One region of the Microbulbifer sp. ABF4_143 genome, then DNA from elsewhere that is predicted to be linked to it. Evidence: predicted binding sites of a transcription regulator. Region 1 holds the regulator's gene; the other holds the start of a gene.
What was found. Region 1 encodes FNR, which switches genes on or off when oxygen is low (the NO sensors DNR and NnrR bind a similar motif). Its sites were predicted from a motif close to TTGATNNNNATCAA; they were not measured.
Positions count from the first base shown of each region.

Region 2: ACXAF3_RS15140 (OmpW/AlkL family protein) is a predicted target of FNR. The motif match lies at 3,278-3,291, and genes of this name have one in related genera.

Region 1 is NZ_JBSWWT010000035.1:1,356-8,028, forward strand. Features, by position in the region: gene ettA (energy-dependent translational throttle protein EttA) at 1-340, opposite strand, end outside; gene ACXAF3_RS17610 (enoyl-CoA hydratase/isomerase family protein) at 518-1,633, shown strand; gene mmsB (3-hydroxyisobutyrate dehydrogenase) at 1,697-2,605, shown strand; gene hemN (oxygen-independent coproporphyrinogen III oxidase) at 2,673-4,049, shown strand; gene fnr (fumarate/nitrate reduction transcriptional regulator Fnr) at 4,115-4,846, shown strand; gene ACXAF3_RS17630 (SpoIIAA family protein) at 5,061-5,513, opposite strand; gene ACXAF3_RS17635 (hemerythrin domain-containing protein) at 5,546-6,109, opposite strand; gene ACXAF3_RS17640 (outer membrane beta-barrel protein) at 6,490-6,673, shown strand, end outside.
Region 2 is NZ_JBSWWT010000021.1:37,357-44,029, forward strand. Features, by position in the region: gene ACXAF3_RS15135 (autotransporter family protein) at 1-2,162, opposite strand, end outside; gene ACXAF3_RS15140 (OmpW/AlkL family protein) at 2,283-3,035, opposite strand; gene ACXAF3_RS15145 (type I restriction enzyme HsdR N-terminal domain-containing protein) at 3,630-4,466, opposite strand; gene ACXAF3_RS15150 (hypothetical protein) at 4,963-5,304, shown strand; gene ACXAF3_RS15155 (DUF4238 domain-containing protein) at 5,756-6,673, opposite strand, start outside.

The sequences.
Region 1 (6,673 bases):
GTTCGGCGTAGTCGGCGTAGACCTGCTCCAGGCCGGCCAGCGCGTCTATCGCCTCGCGCACGCCGTCCTCGACGTTGCCGCGCACATTCTTGGACGGATCCAGCTGCGGCTCCTGGGGCAGGTAGCCCACCTTGATACCCGGCATGGCGCGGGCCTCGCCGTTGTAGTCCTGGTCCACCCCGGCCATGATGCGCAGCAGCGTGGACTTGCCGGCGCCGTTTAAGCCCAGCACGCCGATCTTGGCGCCGGGGAAGAAAGACAGGGAGATATCCTTCAGGATCTCGCGCTTGGGCGGTACTACCTTGCCCACCCGGTTCATCGTGTATACGTATTCGGCCATTTGGGATTCCAGTAAGGGAGTCGGTCAGAAATTGCGCGCAACTTATCAGGTTGATGGAAAAGTGCAACCGGCCCGCAGGGCCGGCTGCACTCTAGGGGCGTGCGCCCTCCGTGCGGCTGACGAAGGCACCCATCTGTGGTTAACTGCGGCGCAATCCAAAGCGAGATAAGAAGAGAAATGGATCAGCAACAAATGGGTGATGCCCCCGTAGTCTTCTCCCGCCGCGGCGCCCTGGCGACCGCGACCCTCAGTCTGCCCAAGGCGCTGAACGCGCTCAACCTGGAGATGATCGGGCTGCTGTCGCAGAAACTCGACGAATGGGCCGGCGATGACAGCGTGGCCGCCGTGTGGATAGACGGCAGCGGCGACAAGGCCTTCTGCGCCGGCGGCGATGTGGTGGCCCTCTACCGCGAGTCCGCGGCCTACGGCGAGAAGCCGGATTATGAGTTCACGACCGGCTTCTTCTCGCGCGAATACCGCCTCGACCACAAGATTCACAGCTACCGGAAGCCGATCGTGGTCTGGGGCGGCGGCATAGTGATGGGCGGCGGTATCGGCATTATGGCCGGCGCCAGCCACCGCATAGTCACCGAGACCACGCGCATGGCCATGCCGGAGGTGACCATAGGGCTCTTCCCGGACGTCGGCGGCAGCTGGTTTCTGAACCGCATGCCCGGCCGCCTGGGGCTCTTCCTCGGCCTGACCGGCGCCCAGTTCAACGGCGCCGACGCGCTGTTCGCCGGCATGGCGGACCGCATGCTGCCGAACGCGCGGCGCGAAACCGTGCTGACGGAACTGGCCGGGCTGGAATACTTCGCCGACAGCGAGCGCAACCACCGCCAGGTCAGCGACTGCCTGAAGCGGCTGCAGTTGCCGCCGGCGGAACAGCCGCCGTCGAATCTGCGCGCCCACTACGACCAGATACAGCAGCTGACCGACTATGCGACCCTGCCGGAAGTCTGCCACTCGATTACCGGCTACCGGGGCGGGGATCCCTGGCTGCAAAAGGCCGCCGCCACCCTGGCCGCCGGCTCGCCGCTGACCCCCTGGATCGTCTGGGAACAGCTGAAGCGCGGCAAGTATCTGTCCCTGGCGGAGGTGTTCCGGATGGAACTGGTGCTGGCGGTCAACCTCTGCGCCAGCGGCCATTTCAAAGAGGGTGTTAGGGCGCTGCTGATCGACAAGGACCGCCAGCCTGTGTGGCGGCCGGCGACGCTGGAGGAGATTTCCGCGCGGGAAGTCGAGCGCTGTTTCGAGGCGCCCTGGGCCGGGAATCCGCTGTCGGATTTGTAGATTCGTAGGATGGGCAAAGCCATCCCACAGGGAATAAAGAATAAATAGAAAGGAGTGCATACAATGGAAAAAATCGCCTTTATCGGCCTCGGCAATATGGGCGGCCCGATGGCCGCCAACTTGGTCGCGGCGGGCTATGGGGTAACGGCCTTCGACCTGTCCGAGGCGGCGCTGCAACAGGCGGTGGGCAACGGCTGCGAGCGCGGCGAGAGCGCGCAGCAGGCGGTGCGGGGCGCCGATGTGGTGATCTCGATGCTGCCCAGCGGCGATGCGGTCAAGGGGCTCTACCTGGGGGCGCGCGGACTGCTGCAGGCGCTGGAACCGGACACATTGGTCATCGACTGCTCCACCATCGCCGCGGGCGACGCGCGCCAGCTGATCGCCGCCGCCGGCGAGCGCGGCATACGCGCGATAGACGCGCCCGTCTCCGGTGGCACCGCCGCGGCCGCCGCCGGCACATTGTCGTTTATGTGCGGCGGCGACGCGGCGGCGCTGGACGCGGCGCGGCCCTTCCTGCAGGCCATGGGAGCGAATATCTTCCACGCCGGCCCCGCCGGCTCCGGCCAGGTGGCCAAGATCTGCAACAACATGCTGCTGGCCGTCCATATGATCGGCACCGCCGAGGCGCTGCAGCTGGGGGTGGACAACGGCCTGGATCCGAAGGTGCTGTCGGACATCATGAAGGCCAGCTCCGGCGGCAACTGGTCGCTGGAGAAGTACAACCCCTATCCGGGGGTGATGGACAATGTGCCCGCGGCCAACGGCTACAGCGGCGGCTTCGCGGTGGCGCTGATGCTGAAGGACCTGGGCCTGGCGATGGACACCGCCGCCGGCAGCGCCTCGTCCACGCCGCTGGGCGCGCTGGCGAAAAACCTCTATCAGTTGCACGGCGGCAGCGAGGAGAACCGGCAGCTGGATTTCTCCAGCATCCAGAACCTGTTCCGCCGCCCCGCCGGCGCGGTGGAAAATTGATCTGGATCAAGGGGCGGAGATCCCGCGGCGCTTAACCTCTGCATCGAACTGCAAGAGGTAGAAGAGCATGGCTCACGACCCGGAGAGCGCAGGCCTGTCGGCGGAACTGCTGTCCCGCTACAGCGGCCCCTGTCCGCGCTACACATCCTATCCCACCGCGGACCGCTTCGCGCCGCTGGGCGCCGCCGAGCCCTGGCGCGCACTGGGGGATATCCGCAGCCTGTCGCTGTATGTACATATCCCCTTCTGCCGCTCCCTGTGCTACTTCTGCGCCTGCAACAAGGTGATCACCCGGCAGTACGGGCTCGCCTCCAGCTATCTCGACCACCTGCTGCGGGAGGCGCACTGGTATAGCGACAAGACCGCCGGTGCACCGGTGACACAGCTGCACCTGGGCGGCGGCACGCCCACTTTCCTCGGCGACGGCGACCTGCGCCGCCTGATCGAGGGGCTGGGGGAGGTGTTCGAACTGCGCCCCGGCGACGGGGTCGAGTACAGCATAGAGGCGGATCCGCGCACCCTCGAAATCGATACCCTGGATACCCTGCGCGAGCTGGGATTCAACCGCCTCAGCCTCGGCATCCAGGATTTCAATATCGAGGTACAGCGCTCGATCAACCGTATCTGCAGCCCCGAGCAGGTGGCTCGGCTGACCGAGGCGGCGCGGGAGCGCGGCTTCGAGTCCATCTCCTACGATCTGATCTACGGCCTGCCGCGGCAGGATGTCGCCAGCCTGCAGCGCACGCTGGACCGGGTGCTGGAACTGGCACCGGACCGCATAGCCCTCTACCACTACGCCCACCTGCCGCACCGTTTCAAGGCGCAGCGGCTGATCGAAACGGATTTGATCCCCGGGGCGGCGGAGAAGATTGCCATGCAGCTGGCCGCGGTATCGCGCCTCGGGCAGGCCGGGTACGAGTTCCTTGGCATGGACCACTTCGCCAAGCCGGACGACGAACTGGCCAAGGCGGCCCACGCCGGGATGCTGCAGCGCAACTTCCAGGGCTACACGCTGATGCCGGCGGACGCGCTGGTGGGGCTTGGCGCCTCGGCGATCAGCTACAGCCGCGACGGCTACTGGCAGAACCTGCACAAGTTGAAAGACTATACCCAGGCCATCGGCGAGCGGGGGTCGGCGGCCAGCCGCGGCTGGCTGCTGGATGAGGACGACCGGCTGCGCCAGTGGCTGATCGGCGAGCTGATGTGCCGCCTGCGCCTCGACAAGGGCGAGGCCTCGCGCCGCGCCGGTGCGCCCTTCGATGCCTACTTCCGCGCGGAGCTGGAGCGTTTGCAGCCGATGATCGATGACGGCCTGCTGCGCGACGACGCCGACAGCCTGAGCGTCACCGAGAGCGGGCGCTGGTTCGTGCGCAATGCGGCCTCCGCATTCGACAGCTACTTCCACGGGCAGGAAACCACCGCCCGCTACTCCCGTGTGCTGTGAGGGGGGACTGTAACCGGAGGCCGGGGTACAATCCCCGTATCAATGGTTTGCGATCCGGTTTCGATATGACTGATTCCTCCAAGGCAGTAAGTTGCGGCAACTGCTCGGTCAGGCGCCTGTGCCTGCCCGCCGGCCTGTCCGAGGGCGATATCGACCGGCTGGAGCAGGTCACCCGCCGCAAGAAGGTCGTCAAGGCCGGCGACACCCTGTACCGCGCGGGCGACCCCTTCGCCAACCTCTACGCGATTCGCTCCGGCAGCTTCAAGACCGCGGTGATCGCCACCGACGGCGATACCCAGGTGACCCATTTCGCACTGCCGGGGGAGCTGCTGGGCCTGGACGCCTACAGCGGCCGCAGTCACCCCAGCTACGCCGAGGCGCTGGAGAACAGCAGCGTCTGCGTGCTGCCCTTTTCCCAACTGGAGACGCTGGCGCAGCAGGTGCCGGCGCTGCAGCAGCAGATCTACAACATCTTTTCCGAAGAGCTGAAACAGGAAAACGATATCCTGATGCTGCTCGGCAGGCGCTCCGCCGATACGCGCCTGGCGGCACTGCTGATCAATATCTCCAGCCGCTACGCGCGCCGGGGCTATTCCGCCAGTGAATTCGTGCTGTCGATGCCGCGCACGGATATCGCCAACTATCTGGGCCTCACCGCGGAGACGGTCAGCCGGTTGTTTTCCCGCTTCCAGAAGGAAAAGCTGATCCGCGTCAGCGGGCGCGAGGTCGAGATCCTCGATCTGGTCGGACTCAGCGAGCTGGCCGGCACCCACTGCAGCTACGACAGCGACGGCTGAAATCGGCCGGTTGAGGAAGGGCGAAATCAAAACGGCCAGCGATGCCGGGTTCGGTCGCTGACAGAGTCCTGCAGCCAAAATCGAAGGCAAAGTACTGGGGCGGGTATTTCGAACCCTTGGCGACAGGGACGTATTTACAGCGTTTCGAAATACCCGCCCCTGTGCTTTGCCGCCACTGCAGCCGTTTAAAGCGGAATGCGTGGATCAGGGAGAGTCAGGTGTGCGCGGGAAAAATCCGCCGCCCCGGCTGTTTGGAGCCGGTGGGCGCGGAGCCCTTTTCCGGTAGCGGCTGCGCCAGCCAGTCCAGCGCCTCCTCCGGCTCCTCGAAGAAGCGCGCCTCGCCGGAGATAAACCAGGAGGCGATGCGCGCGGCTATCTCCTGCCATTTTTCGTCGCCGAGTATGGCGACCCTGGAAAACTCATTGCCGTGCTTCAGCGCCAGCTTGAAGTCATCCCAGGCGGCGCGCAGTTCCCAGCCCTCGAAGTCCCGCGCGTCCACCAGTACCTGCACCTGCGGTTTGTCGACCCCCTGCAGCGCGTAGTCTATCAGCGGGGTTATGCGCTCGTAGTCCTCGTGGGTGAGGCGGCCTATGGCCTTGATATAGAGAAAGAACTCGGAGCCGACGCGCTCGACGCCGATCGAAATTCCGTGACGCTTGATTTCCATATTTCCTCCCGGTTGGTGCGTTTGTGAACCGCTCAGGCGACGGCGGCCGCCGGTTCAGTCAGGTGCTGGTGAAGGGATTCGTAGATTTTTTTGGTCTCGGTGTTGAACAGCGGGTCCCGCTGCTCCTGCACCCGGACGCGGATTGCGTCCCAGTCCTCGGCGGTCAGATACTGCTCCACCTGCGGAAATATAGCGCTGTTCTCGAGTGCCATATGGTCGCGCTGCAGCCGCAGGTAGACGTGGCTGGCGCCCATCAGCGTATGCCGTTCCACCGCGGCGTCGTTGGCCACCGCGTAAAACAGCGCACACATCTGCTTGGTGGCCGCGGCGATGCGCCGATGCTGCAGCTGTGCCGCAATCACCGCGTCGCGGTCGTGGATGGGTTTGCCCAGAAGGCACTCAAACACCAGGTCTTCCACCGGGTGGTGCCACTTGTCCGGGTAGACGGAGAAATAGTCCAGCGCGTCCAGCATCAGCCCCAGCGTGGCCGGGTCTCTGTCGCGATGGCTGAAGTCGCGCAACAGCTGTTCGAAGCAGTCGAGCAACTGCCGCATATGTTTGTGGTCGCGGCACAGTTGCCGATAGATAGCGTTCATCCCTGGCCTCCATTGATTTCCGAATACCCCCATTGTTGTCGGCCCCGGGAGTGGTCGCTTGATCTGGATCAAGCCGCGGGCAGTTTGCGCAACGGCGGGTGGGATAGGGCGAATCGAAGATCCGCGCACAGGGTGGAGGCGGCTTTGCGCGGGGTCTGGCTGCGTCAACAGTATGTGACCCGGCGGTTTCACGCGGTTGCATCCGCGCGGGCCGGGCCCGCGGGTATGGAACCAAGGCCCCGCGGCCGCGGTCACAGGATGCCCCGCGGCGATTACCCCCACTTCTGTGACCCGGTAACTGTTCGGCGGGCAACAGGGCGGTTAAAATCCGCGCAACTCTGTATTGAACAAAAGTCTGACCAACAAATTGGGGAATTCCTATGCGTAAGATTGCAAAAGGTGTAGCTGCACTGGCGCTGGTCTGTTCTTCCGCCGCCTCCGCCGAGGGCGGTTACTGGGGCGCCACCGTGGGCCTGATGGATATCGATATGCCCAACGCCGACAGCCCGCTCAACGTGGGCCTGCGCGGCGGCTTCACCCTGCCTTCCGGCTGGGGCTTCGAGG
Region 2 (6,673 bases), on a different contig from region 1:
TCGATGGTGGCGCCGAGTCGCGCGAAAGCGCCGTTGTTGTTGATATCGGTGACCACCACGCCGTAGGAGTCGAACAGATCGTCCGCCTCTTCCGACGAGTAGACCAGCTGCAGCTGCGGCGTGATGGCGTAGAGGTTGCGCAGCTTGAAGCTGCGCCCCGCCTCCACCGAGAAGGCGTAACCGAAGGCGTCCTCGCCCTTTTGCAGGTCGCGCAGGTCGAAGGCGGTGATATCGGCGTCGAACCAGTTCAGCAGCAGCTGCGTATCCACATAGGCGCCCTGCATGCCGTACCAGGTCAGGAAACCGCTGACGCCGTAGTTCTTTACGTCGATATTGCCGTCGCCGTAAAAGGACTCCAGGTCGTTTTCCGAATCGCCGTAGTGCAGCGCGACGCCGGCGACCGGCCGCGTGTCCATCGCGGTGACATTGAGCGGCATGTCGACACCCAGTTGCAGCTGGAAATAATCCTGATCCCAACTGGTGCGGGTGGTGGATTCCATCGGCTCCGATTCGATCCGCCGCACGGTGGCGCGCACCCAGGGGCCGCCGCCGTCTATGGCGCGCTCCACCGAGGTGGCGTAGTCGCAGTGGTTGGCGTCCTTGTAGCTGCTGCCCACCCAGAAGCGGTTGCCGACGCGGCTGCGCAGACTGGTGGGCAGGTTCAGGGAGCGCAGCAGCTGGGGGTAGGTCTCGTACATCACCGCGCCCGGCTGCCAGCGCGGAATCTCCCCCTCCTGCGGATAGTCCGGATGATTGGCAATCGAGCGGAGATACCAGTCGCCGTCGTCCGGGTCCGCCACGCCGTTGTGGTGCAGTGTGTAGGCGTAGGCGCCGCCGACGGCCGCCGGTTGCCCGTCCTTGGCCACATAGTCGCCGTCCAGCACGAAGGCGCCCTCGGCGGAATTGCCGTCTATCTCCACCAGCTTGATACCGTCGCCACTGGTGGCTGCGCCTATTCCGCCGCGGTTGGTGACGCGGATGGCGGTCTGCCCGCTGGTATCGCCGGCAATCTTGAACCGGTCCGCGGGGGAGTCGTCGCCGTCCAGCCTTACATCCATCCACAGGCGGCCGCTCTTGCCGATGTAATCGCCGTAGTTGCCCGCGGCGTCCTCGTTCAGCAGCAGTGTGTCGAAACGGCCGTTATAGGCCAGGTCCAGGGTGCCGGCGTTGGCGATATTGCCGGTGACGGTAAACTGCTGCGGTATAAACTGCACCAAGCCACCGAACAGAATGTCGAGGCCCAGGTCATTGCCGTCGGCGTCCACGCCGCCGCCGACATTGAGCGCGCCGAAAAACGCCATCTTGGAGCTGCCCCAGATGACGATGCGCTCCCAGTTGCGCAGCAGGCTGGCGTCCTGTTCGTGATCGAGGATGAAGGTCAGGGTGTCGATATCGCCGTCGTCGGCGTGGACGTCGTCCCCACCGTCCAGCAGCGGACCACTTTCATAGGCGAAGGAATCGATCCTGAGCGTATCGGAACCCCTGCCGCCGCGCACCTCGTTGGCGATGCCCTCGTCCCAGTAGATGGTGTCGTCGCCGTCGCCGCCGTCTATGTAGTTGAAGACGAAGCCGCCGTCCAAAATGATGTTGTCGTCGCCATCGCCGCCCCACACGTGAAAGGCCAGGCCGTCCAGCAGCTTGATGGTGTCGTCGCCGCTGCCGCCATCGATACCGCCGCCTTCGATAAAGTCGCCGACATCCGCGTGGCGGTTGTCCATCGTGATGGTGTCGTTGCCCGCGCCCGCATCTATGCCGTTTTTGATGATGACTTCGATGATCTGGAACTGCTCCGGATCTATGTCTTCCTCGTCCGCCTCACTGCTGCCGTCCGGCAGCGGGGGATTGGTAAGATGCTCGTTGACGTCGTTGAGGTTGATCGTGTCGTCGCCGTCGCCGGTGTCGACTCTGCCGATGGTGCCGCCGTCCAGGTTCAGGGTGTCGTCGCCGGCGAAGGTTTCCACGTCTGCGCCTTCGGCGTCATTGTCCTGATCGCAGGTGATATGGTCGGCGCCGGCGGTGCCGGTGTTGCCGGGGCTGCACTCGGCCCAGGCGCGGTCGGAGAGGGCGCCTAGGGCGGCGGCACAGAGGCCGATGGCCAAGCAGATACCCGCCGCCCCTGAGCTGTTGCGCGCCGAAGCGCCGTGTCTCTGATTTCTGCCCACGTTTATTCCTGCATTTCTCGTGGCAACTGCCGTCTCGAATCGTTGTCAGGCGGCTCCATTTAGCAATTCAATCTAGCTGACAATCCCGAACCCGCCACCGTCTTCGGCGGCGGCGTCCGGTCAGAATTTGTAGCCGATGCCGAGATTGATCACCCAGGGGTCGTAGTCGAACTGGGCGTAGAAGCGATCCTGTCCCAGCTCAGTGGGGAAGGTGACCCTGGCGTCCGTGTCCGACAGGTAGTAGAGCACGGACGCGTTGACCAGCAGCGGCAGGTCGCGGCGGAAACTGAGATCGACGCCCGCCTGCACCGCCCAGTCCCAGGAGTGGCCGAGATTGAAATCGGCTCTGCCGGTGGCGAGGTCCAGATCGGTCAGGAAATCGTTGAACTCGCGGCTCAGGCTGACGTCGTGAAAATCCGTATAGTTGATGCCGGCGCCGATATAGGGGCGCGCCAGGCAGGTGGAGTCGAGCAGATACCAGTTGACGAAGGCCAGGGTGGTGGTGGCTTTGAAGTCGCCGAGCTCGACCAGATCGTCTCCGGGAATACCGGTGACATTGTCCAGGTCGACGTCGTAGTCGGCGCCGTTGATATGCATCAGCTCTACCCCCCACAGCTCCGAGGGGCGCCAGACGGCGGAGACCTGCCAGGTTTGTGCGGAGTCGATCTCCCAGGTGGTGTTGTACAGGCTCCAGTGTTGCAGCACGCGGAATTTCAGCGACGTGGATTCGTCGTCCGGGTGTATGTAGCTGCCGCCGATACGGACAATGAAATCGCCCCAGTCGGCAGTCAGCCAGTCGTCCTGGGCGCTGGCTGGCGGTGGCAGCAACATGACGACAAAGAAAAATGCGGCGATAAATCGCTTGAAAACCATGATCAGCTCCATCTGAAGGTTCGAAATGTGTTGCTGCATCCGAACAGCAAATTATCCGTTTGCTTGCCCGTGCTTTATCGCGCCGGGATGGGCGATTGAATCGCTCTGGAAGTAACAATAAAAAGTAGCAGGTGGTGTCGATAGTGCTGGAGATTTTTTAGGCGTGTGAAGAAAACTGTGTCACATGGGGATGCATGTTGCACTCGATTGGTCTGGGTGAAATAGGGAGCCCGTTGTCAAATTTGATGTTGATCGAACTCAGCGCATTTGCGCTCCCCTTGCGTCAACTCCACCAATCAAAAAAGTCCGCTACCTTTCGGTAGCGGACTTTTTTGATTGGTTGGATGGCGGGAGTCGAAAAGTCTCCCTTGGACCCCGTAATTGCTTGGCTGGCCTGCTTTTGGCGGCTAAAACTGTAGTGGCATAGTGAATTTGGCCACTACACTCATCCAGTATGATTGACCGAAGAGTGCTGTTTTGCTTGAATCTTCTGAAAGGAAGCTATGGTGATACGGCGGCAAACTGGAAGAAGCCGCCGCACTCCTCGATTGGTTTTGACCGCGTGATAAAAAGCCTTAATTCGCGGGCAGTTTGTTATCCCGGCTCCGACACTGGCTGGGGTTGCGATGCTGGTTCAGTCACCACCGGCCCAACTGGTTGGATGGGCTTTGACTTGGCTTTTGATTTTACCTTCTGCTGCTGTTTCAACATTTTGGCAATCTGTTTTTCCGCCTCTCTGGCAGCATCTGTGTCCTGAACTTCCCGCTTGAGCACTTCATGATGGACAAGTTCAGCAATCTCATCATTGTCAACTTTGATGCCTGGTTTGAGCTTTCTCAGTTCTCGCCGCACGGAAGAAAGTACCGCATCGGTAAGCAATAGTGCGCCAATTGTGTAGCGGTTTACCGACTGTCGGTACTCGTAAAGATCGTCAATCAGATCCTTCTTTACGCCCCGTTTACAGAGCGTGAATAGCAGTTCCTGCGCATCTTTTTTGCGCGGGTTGATCTCAGTCATGTCGATAGTGAACAGAAGCTCATTGACCACCTTGCCGTCAAGGGTCACGCGGTGGATCTCCCAGTCAATTCCGTTGGTCAGTACTACCCACTTGATGCCCTCGCGCGAAGCGTAGTTAACCGCCTGCTTTAGGTGCCCCTCTTTCAGCTTGATGCCGATAGCTTTGACCTCGATCAGGTAATCGATGTGCTTGCCGGATTTGATTGCCAGATCGCAGTAAGTTCCCTGGATCGCATACTCGCGCGTGATTTCAGAGTACTTATCGAAGCCGAAGATCTGCTCCAGCATGTCTATAACGATGGTAACGGTGTCAGACTCGTTGACATCCCGCTCCCGTGCCTGTTGAAGCACTTTCTTGAACTTGGGGATGGTGGTGGTAAGCCGCTTGGATACTGTGGATGTAATACTGGCCATGAGGCGCTCCTTAATTATTGGAATTGAGATCGATCCCTCAGCATCAACGAGGGTAGACCAATAATTGGCACCTCGCACGGCAGATTCATTACAGCAAATTACGCCCGGAACTCAACGAATTCAGATTGTTACAAATGGTGTTACACAATATGCTGCCTCCCCTAATGGAGTGTGGGGTGGCAGAGTGGCAACTCCGCGAAATATCACCTCCTGGTGGTGGCGCCTGTCCCCTCTTCCTGCCTGTTTACTGTGGGGGCTCGCTTTGCTGTAATGGCGAAAAATCAGACAAAAAACTTGACCACTACAAACACACCACTCAGCGGGATGATCTCAAGGCTTACAGCCTTATCCGCCATATCCTATGCACGGGCAATAGGCGCGGATCAGGTACGGATAATGAACCCCGTTAACGAAAAGGTGCGCGCTCACTACTTAAATCGCCTGCCCGGCTTCTCTTACAATACCCGAGGGGTGACTTCTGTTATAAGGATTTGGTATGAGTGACAATCGCAAGCGCCCGGAACTGGGAACCAAAGAGTTCGACGAGTGGCTGAAGTCCGTAGCCGACGAGATGTTCAAGAACGGCCCGTCCGACTTCGACGAGCGCGGCATACTCTCGGGCGGCCCTGAGACCATCCGGAAATCAGACGCCGAGGCATTCCCGGATGAGCTGGAAGAACACACCCCAAAGGACGCCGTAAAGCGCTCAAGGTTTATAAAAGCGATTCAAAAAAGAAGAAAAAAGACTGAGGTCGTCGTGGCCCCAGCGCCTCCCTGTACCCCCTTGGCGTCGGTTTATGTATCCCAGCATGGCCACCCGGAACTTGCCGAACACTAGCGCCGTCCCGGATGGATATTCGAACCGAGTCGGGCCATTGGTGCCGGGTAGGGCGCCAATGGCTGTAGTGCGATGGCCGGCTGGTTGATAGCCGGCGCCGCCCATGCGGTAGTTAAAGTCCAGCCAACAACTGGTGATATAGTGCGCGGCGTTCTGCTTCTTTTGCCCATTTCCCCAGCGTTGTTCCTCACCTCCTCCCTAAAGGGGGGAGTGATGTGAGGAGCAAGATGTGGTGGCCAAGTACTTTTGGGGGGGGGAAGGCAAGAGAAAAGCCGCAAACCCTAGTGGGGATGGGGCGCGGCTTTCAGGTCTTTTTGAGACTTGCTCAGACTAGTGATTGGTGGGATGGCGGGAGTCGAAAAGCTGGCTGTAGGTGTTGATTTCTATAGTCTTTTTGTTGGTTTCATCGGCAGACCCCACAAATAACCCCACCACACGGGGGCACTGACCATTAGGGCTCCTGAGGTATAGGGTTGTGTGCGTGTTCGCGTTTAAGCTCCCTCAGAAACTCTTTTCCACTGGTCAGCGCGTTTTGCCTACCAAAAAATTTGAAGTCCAGCTTGGGCGAATATACCTGACTGTGAAGGTTGTATAGCATGTTTGCATTTAGGAGAGAGACTAGTTCTTTGTTGGCCTCTAGCGTCCCCTGGGGGCCGTCAAACTCACCTATCAGCCCAAGGTGTTGGGAAACTGGGAAGTACACTTCCGTTTCCTTTAGGCCGAAGCCGGGACTGCGTCTTAGTGCCGGCGGGACCTTATCAGGATCTTTCCACGTAAGGCATACCGGTGAATCCGTAGTAATAAGTGGCCCTGTGTCTGCATTAGCTGTTACAAGCAGCCAGTTCCTTTCTGCCAAGAATGGAACTAAGGTCTTTACCTCCTCCATTTCAGTGTGAATATGGTATTCACGTGCGACGTCTACTGTATAGGCCTTGCTATCGTGGAATCGCTTCGATTCTGCATACGAGACTTTTCGTTCGAAGCTGGGGTCATCCTTCTCCATCTGCTGCATCTGCTGATCCCAGAATTCCTCTGAACTGTGGAGGATATCCATGATTCTTTCAGCTATCTGTTCGTGAAACTGCCGTTTATGTTCCCGCCTTTCAGGAGAGCGAACGGCGATTAGCGCCATAAGCTGGATAAGCGTATCTCTGTCGCGACCAGAAAAGTCTTGCGCATCTCTGAGCCGCTTGAGCGCTGTTGCTGCTTCTCCCTCAAACTTGGCGAGCTCAGACTCCAGGTAATTAGGATCTACACCCTCGACTTCGATTCTGTTGAAATCACGGATGCCCCCAACATTTCGTGGGATGGTTTCAAAGCTCTTTTTTCGCTGGAGGTCGATAACGACAAGTTTTGACTTCTTTGACTC